Linked DNA regions of Aureimonas sp. SA4125. The protein of the gene in region 2 interacts with the protein of the main gene of each other region in a pairwise test. Links are inferred from orthologs where the notes say so. Each region holds a gene or a part of one and is shown on either strand. Other genes may lie near its edges.

Evidence for each region.
Region 1: the proteins of sufA (region 2) and Sa4125_RS13190 interact in binary tests that used the Escherichia coli proteins (3 or more experiments, as listed by UniProt). The link is inferred for Aureimonas sp. SA4125 from one-to-one orthologs.

Annotation. Positions count from the first base shown.
Region 1 is NZ_AP025032.1:2,792,018-2,795,187, forward strand. What follows is about bases 102-2,953. They hold Sa4125_RS13190 (2Fe-2S iron-sulfur cluster-binding protein), read right to left. Parts: upstream 1,762-2,953; coding sequence 1,441-1,761; downstream 102-1,440. Other genes in these bases: folP (dihydropteroate synthase), read right to left, coding at 102-667; Sa4125_RS13185 (DUF922 domain-containing protein), read left to right, coding at 796-1,401; Sa4125_RS13195 (Hpt domain-containing protein), read right to left, coding at 1,894-2,274; Sa4125_RS13200 (hypothetical protein), read left to right, coding at 2,719-2,953. In the rest of the region: more of folP, read right to left, coding at 1-101; more of Sa4125_RS13200, read left to right, coding at 2,954-3,170. UniProt on the Escherichia coli protein: Ferredoxin are iron-sulfur proteins that transfer electrons in a wide variety of metabolic reactions. Although the function of this ferredoxin is unknown it is probable that it has a role as a cellular electron transfer protein.
Region 2 is NZ_AP025032.1:2,225,755-2,228,776, reverse strand. The notes cover bases 319-3,022. They hold sufA (Fe-S cluster assembly scaffold SufA), read right to left. Parts: upstream 2,008-3,022; coding sequence 1,630-2,007; downstream 319-1,629. Other genes in these bases: Sa4125_RS10300 (cysteine desulfurase), read right to left, coding at 2,580-3,022; Sa4125_RS10305 (SUF system Fe-S cluster assembly protein), read right to left, coding at 2,143-2,493; Sa4125_RS10315 (TfoX/Sxy family protein), read right to left, coding at 1,200-1,610; Sa4125_RS10320 (DEAD/DEAH box helicase), read left to right, coding at 319-1,163. Outside these bases: more of Sa4125_RS10320, read left to right, coding at 1-318. UniProt on the Escherichia coli protein: Is able to transfer iron-sulfur clusters to apo-ferredoxin. Multiple cycles of [2Fe2S] cluster formation and transfer are observed, suggesting that IscA acts catalytically.

The DNA.
Region 1 (3,170 bases), 570 kb from region 2 along the record:
TGCCGACGAGCAGCGGAAAACCGAGATCCATGATTTCGTGGAAGCGCGCGATGAGGATCATGTTCTCCGGCCCGTCCTTCTCGAAGCCGAAGCCCGGATCGAGAACGATGGCGCCGGGCGCGATCCCTGCCTCCGCCGCAATGCGCAGAGATTCCCTCAGAAACAGCCGTTGATCGTTGATGACGTCCGCCAGCTTGGCGCGTTCGCGGCCGGTGTGCATGAGGCAGATGCCGGCCCCCGTGGAAGCCGCGACGCGCGCGATGTCCGGCTCCTTCTGGGCGCCCCAGACGTCGTTGACGATATGCGCGCCGGCGGCGACGGCAAGACGCGCCGTCTCGGCGCGATAGGTGTCGATCGAGATCAGACAGTCGGATCGCGCCGCCAGCGCCTCGACGACAGGCAGGACACGCCGCTGCTCTTCGAGCGGATCGACGGGAGTGGCGCCCGGCCGGGTCGATTCGCCACCGATATCGATGATCTCGGCGCCCTCTGCCACCATGCCAAGGGCCGCGGAGACCGCCGCCTCGACGCCGGCATAGCGGCCGCCATCGGAAAAGCTGTCCGGCGTGACGTTCAGAACGCCCATGATCGCGGCGCGCGCCCCCATTTCCAGAACGCGGCCGTGGCCGACGTGCCAGGTGCCGCCACGCGGTGCTATCGGCTGCATTGTGACCTCTTTGCCATCTGCCGCGAAAACGTCGCGCTCTTTGATAGGTGATCGGGCGATGCGCTTGTATCAGAAGCGCTTTCGGTTAGCGTGAGCTTTCGCCCGATTTGCCTGCCCCGGAGGCTTCGATGCTGCGCCGTCTGCCGATCCTCGCGCTTGCCCTTGCCGCCGTGCTTCCGGCGGGCGCCGCCGATATCCGGCAAAAGACCACCTACTTTACCGTACGCGGCGAGACGCTCGAGGAACTCGACCGCGATCTCGGCCGCAAGGGCCCGCTGATGTCCGCAACCGGCTCCCGCCATCCTGGCGCGACCGAGGTCAAGTTCGGGGGCAAGGTGACCTACAAGCCGAAGGATGGGTCGTGCCGTGTCGCCTCGACGGCGCTGACGTTGAACCTCGTCGAAACCCTGCCGAAATGGAGCCGACCGAAGGCGGCCTCGACCCGCACCGCGATCATCTGGAAGACGCTGTCGGACGACATCGCGCGCCACGAAGCCCAGCATTCCAACATCGCGCGCACCTATGTGAAGAAGATGGAGTCGGCGCTGCGCAACCTTGCGCCCGAACGCGACTGCGACGCGATGGAAGCCCGTGTCAACGCCGTCAGCGCACGCTACCTCGCCTGGCATCAGGATGCGCAAACGCAGTTCGACGTCATCGAGGGACGCGAGATGAACATGCGGCTGCGCCGGCTTCTGAAGCTCAACGTCGCGGAAGCGACGCAGAATCCTTGAAGCGGCGCGGAATGTCATAGCCGGCTGGTGTCAGCCGCGTCAGGACTGACGCGCGGGCACAAACAGGATCAGACCGTCGAGTTCGTCGCGCACGCGGATCTGGCAGGACAGGCGGGAGTTCGGACGCATGTCGATCGCGAAATCGAGCATGTCCTCCTCCATCGCCTCGGGCTGGCCGACGACAGTCTGCCAGGCCTCGTCGACATAGACATGGCAGGTCGCGCAGGCGCAGGCGCCGCCACACTCCGCGTCGATCCCGGGTACCGAATTGCGGATCGCGTTCTCCATCGCCGAGGTCCCGTTCGCCGCTTCGACGACATGGCGGGCACCATCATGGGTGACGAAGGTGATCTGGGTCATCTGGCGCTCGGCTGTTGGTGTTGCGCAGGTCCCGCGCGAGGTGCCTTGGTTAGCGGGTCGCCTTCGGCGAAGTCAACCGCGGGTTAGGAGGTCGCCTTCGCATGTCCGACCCCGCAGCGGAGCGAAGCGCCGTCAGTTGCCGAGGGCCGCTATGAAAAGGGAGATCCGCTGCATTTCCGCTTCCATCGCGGCCTGCGCCGACGCGCTGCCGGGCTCTCTCTCGAGCGTTTCGGCGGCAGCCGCCAATGCAAAGGCGCCGATGTTGCGCGCCGCGCCTTTCAGCGCATGCGCGATCTGGCCCCGCTCCGCGTCGGTCGCGAGATGCAGCCGGTCGGCAAAGGCGATGATCTGCCGTTGCATCAGCCCGAGGATCTCGCGTTCGAGCGCCCGGTCACCGAGGGTCTGCCGCGTCAGGTGAACGAGGTCGATCGGACGGCTGCGCGAAGGGCAGTCGCCGGAGACGTCCCTTCCGACGGAAAGGGCCGCGGAAGCAAGCCGTGCGAATCCGGCCATGAGTGTTTTCCCTGGAAGACAACGATACGGGGATTTGTCGTTCGTGCCGTCCACGCTGCCCGCATTCGGTGTAGGATGGGTTAAGCTCGGCCAGTCCGGGGAACGGAGCGGACGAGGCCGGCGACGGCGGGGCAGCATCCAACCGATCGAGCAAGCGGGCGTCGAAAGCCAGTAAAGCGAACGGACCGTGTCTTTGGTGCCCGAAAATTTGCAAATCGCCTCCTATCGTTAACCCTATCTTTAAAGTTGTAGGGATCACCCGGATTTACGGTTTCTTTCGAAAAGCGCCATAACTACGATACAGCTAGAGAGACTGACGCCCGACGGCCGACCGGCCGAAGGGATCATCGTTCCCGAGGCGTCGTTCGGCCATGCTGGACGGCGGGGGAAGCGACCCGCACTGTTCACGGGTCCTGCGTAACGAGTAGTGAGGCGCGACGGCACATGGCAAACATCAAGACCTACGATTCGCTGCCCGACGAAGCCCTCGACGAATTGGAGGCTGCGCTCAACGCCGACATGCTCGAAGAATCGGACAAGGGGCCGACGGCCACGGTCCAGGGGCATATCGAACCGGAATCGATGACGCCCGATACCGTCGACATCGACTTCGCCTTCAGCGAGTTCGACCGCCAGATCCAGGAAGCGACCGGCGCCCTGGGCGACGAGACGCGCCCTGCCGCGGTTGCCGCCCTCCCTGCCGATGCCGCTTCCGTCACCGCCGCGGACCGTTCATCGGAAAGGCCGGCGGACCGGCTCGTCGCATCCGCCGCTGCCGCACCGGCTGGCCCCGTCTCGGGCTGGCCGCGCACGCTTTCGCCGTCGGCCGGCGTCTCGGGAAAGTCCGACCCGGCGTCGCCGTCTTCGCGCCCCGAGGTCCCGTCCTCGCCGCGCAC
Region 2 (3,022 bases):
AACGCGGCAAGCTGCTGATGACCGGCGTCGAGATCCTCGTCATCGACGAGGCCGACCGGATGCTCGATATGGGCTTCATCCCGGATATCGAGCGGATCTGCAAGATGATCCCCTTTACCCGCCAGACGCTCTTCTTTTCCGCCACCATGCCGCCTGAGATCACGCGCCTGACTGAGCAGTTCCTACAGAATCCGGTCCGAATCGAGGTCGCCAAGGCTTCCTCGGCTGCGCTGACCGTCGAGCAGAAGGCCGTCGCCACCCACAAGGAAGACTACGCCAAGCGCGAAACGCTGCGGAAGCTCTTGCGCAGCCAGGACGACATCACGAACGCGATCATCTTCTGCAACCGCAAGATCGATGTCGCCTCTCTCTTCCGGTCGCTGGAAAAGCACGGCTTCTCCGCCGGCGCCCTGCACGGCGACATGGAGCAGCGGGCGCGCATGACGATGCTGCACAATTTCCGCGAGAACAAGATCCAGATCCTCGTGGCGTCGGACGTCGCCGCCCGCGGGCTCGACATCCCGGCGGTCAGTCACGTCTTCAATTTCGACGTACCGATCCATGCCGAGGACTACGTCCACCGCATCGGCCGCACCGGCCGCGCCGGACGTTCGGGCAAGGCTTTCACGCTCGTCACCCGCACCGACAAGAAGTATCTCGATGCGATCGAGAAGATGCTCGACACCCAATTCGAGTGGCTCGACGGCCAGGTCGCCGACCTCCCCGCGATCGAAACGTCCGCCGAAGAGCCCAAGCCCGAAAAGAAGCTGCGCCGCAGTGCCAGTGGAACGCCGCGCCGTCCCCGTGCCAATTCGGTCGAGGCGCGCAACAGCGCCGCCGCCGAAGCGGAGCCGGTCGCCGAAGTGCCGGATGTGGTTCCCGACGTCGCGGCACCGGTCATGGTGAGCCCGTCCGAGGTTGTCGCTCCGACGGCCGACGTGCCGCCGATCGACGTCGCCGTCCCGCCTGCCGCAGAGCCCCGTCCGGTTGCGATCGAACGGGCCCCGGCGCCCCGTCAAACCTCTGGCGCTCGGGGCGGTCGCGAGCCACGCGACGGCGCCCGTCAAAGCGGGCGCCATGACGGCGGCCGCTCGGACGAACGCTCCCCCATCGGTTTCGGGGAGGAGGTTCCGGCCTTCATGCTGATCGAGACGGGATTCTGATTCGGCGCCAAGGGCCGCGCGACCCATCGCGCGGTTTCAGCGTGCAGACGGAACCCTTGCAACACCTCGAGCGGCCGCGACTTTGATCAGCGCGGCCGTTTTGACGTCGGAGTGGCCCGCTTCCTGGAAGCAGCACTGCGGCGTCCCGCTTCGAACGCCAGCGCCGCCCAATAGGCCGCGCAATCCGGGATCGTCAAAGATTTCGCCGGGAGCGGTGAAATACGGCATCTGGACCTCGGGTCTCCCTGACGTCGCATACACCCATCGGGTCGAACCGGCGGCCTCGAACACAGGCACAGACTGCGCGTCGCCCTTCAGCATGAGATCGCCCCGCACGACAAGGGCCACGATCGTCCCGTCGGCGTAGATGCCCTGCCCGCCGAACATGCGCCGGACGGAGATCGTGCCCAACGACTCAAAAACCTCGCGGAGCAGGTCTTCGTCCATCCGAGTTCCCGGGCGTTCCTCAGACGGCGCGGTTTTCGATCGCCGACGCGTCGACCGGCGTCAGCTCCACGGATTCGCCGCATCCGCAGGCCGAGGTCTGGTTCGGATTCCTGAAGGTGAAGCCCGAGCGAAGCGTCGTCTCCTCGTAGTCCATCTCGGTGCCGAGCAGAAAAAGGACGGCCTCCGGGGCGACGAAGACCTTGGCGCCGTTCTTTTCGACCATGTCCTCATGCGGCTTCGTTTCGGTCGCGAGTTCGACGGTGTATTCCATACCGGCACAGCCGCCCTTCTTCACGCCGACGCGCAGACCGAGGGCATCGCCGCCTTTTGCCGCCAGAATGTCCCGCACCCTAAGGGCGGCGGTGTCGGTTAGGTTCATGATGGCGAATCGACCCATGAGTCCCAAGTCCTTTCGTGGCAGCAGGATCGTATGCGAACGATCGGTACGAAAATGCGCGCCCGTGCGGCAGAACACAAGGCCAGCTGCGGAGTCAGGCGTGCCTTCCTCCAGTCTCGGCCCAGCCCACGCCAGCTAGAACCAGCCGACGGCGACCTGTGCCTCTTCGCTCATCCGGTCCGGGGTCCACGGCGGGTCGAAGACGAGGTTGACCCGGACATGGGAAACTCCCTCGACGGAGGACACGGCGTTTTCCACCCAGATCGGCATTTCACCGGCGACGGGACAGCCCGGCGCGGTCAGCGTCATTTCGACGCCGACGCTGCGGTCGTCCTCGATGTCGATCTTGTAGATGAGACCGAGCTCGTAGATGTCGGCCGGTATTTCAGGGTCGTAGACGGTCTTCAGCGCGGCGACGATATCGTCGGTCAGCCGTGTGAGTTCCTCGGCCGGGATCGCCGAGACGTCGGACGCTCCTTGCGCCATCGCGACGTTGGCGTCGGCCGTCTCGTCCGCAGCCAGTGTCACGGCTTCCATCTTCAGGTCGGCATCTTCGGTCATGTTATTGGTCCTCAAGCGAAAAAACGCCTCGCCTTTTCCAGAGCCTCGGCCAGGATATCAACTTCCGCCCGCGTATTATACAGCCCGAACGAGGCACGACAGGTAGAGGTCGCGCCGAAGCGTTTCAACAGGGGCTGGGCGCAGTGCGTTCCGGCCCGTACCGCGACGCCTTCACGGTCGATGACCATCGACACGTCGTGGGAATGAATTCCCTCGAGGTCGAAGGAAACGATGGCCCCCTTGCCCGGAGCCGTCCCGTAGATCCGCAACGAATTCACGGCACTCAGTCGTTCATGGGCATAGTCGCGCAGCATGGTCTCGTGGTCGAGGATGGCGTCGCGGCCGAGTGATTCCATGTAACGCAAAGATGCCGCGAGCCCGATCGCCTGGGCGATCTGCGGTGTGCCGGCCTCGAAGCGATGCGGCGGCGCGTTGTAGGTGATGCGCTCCTCGC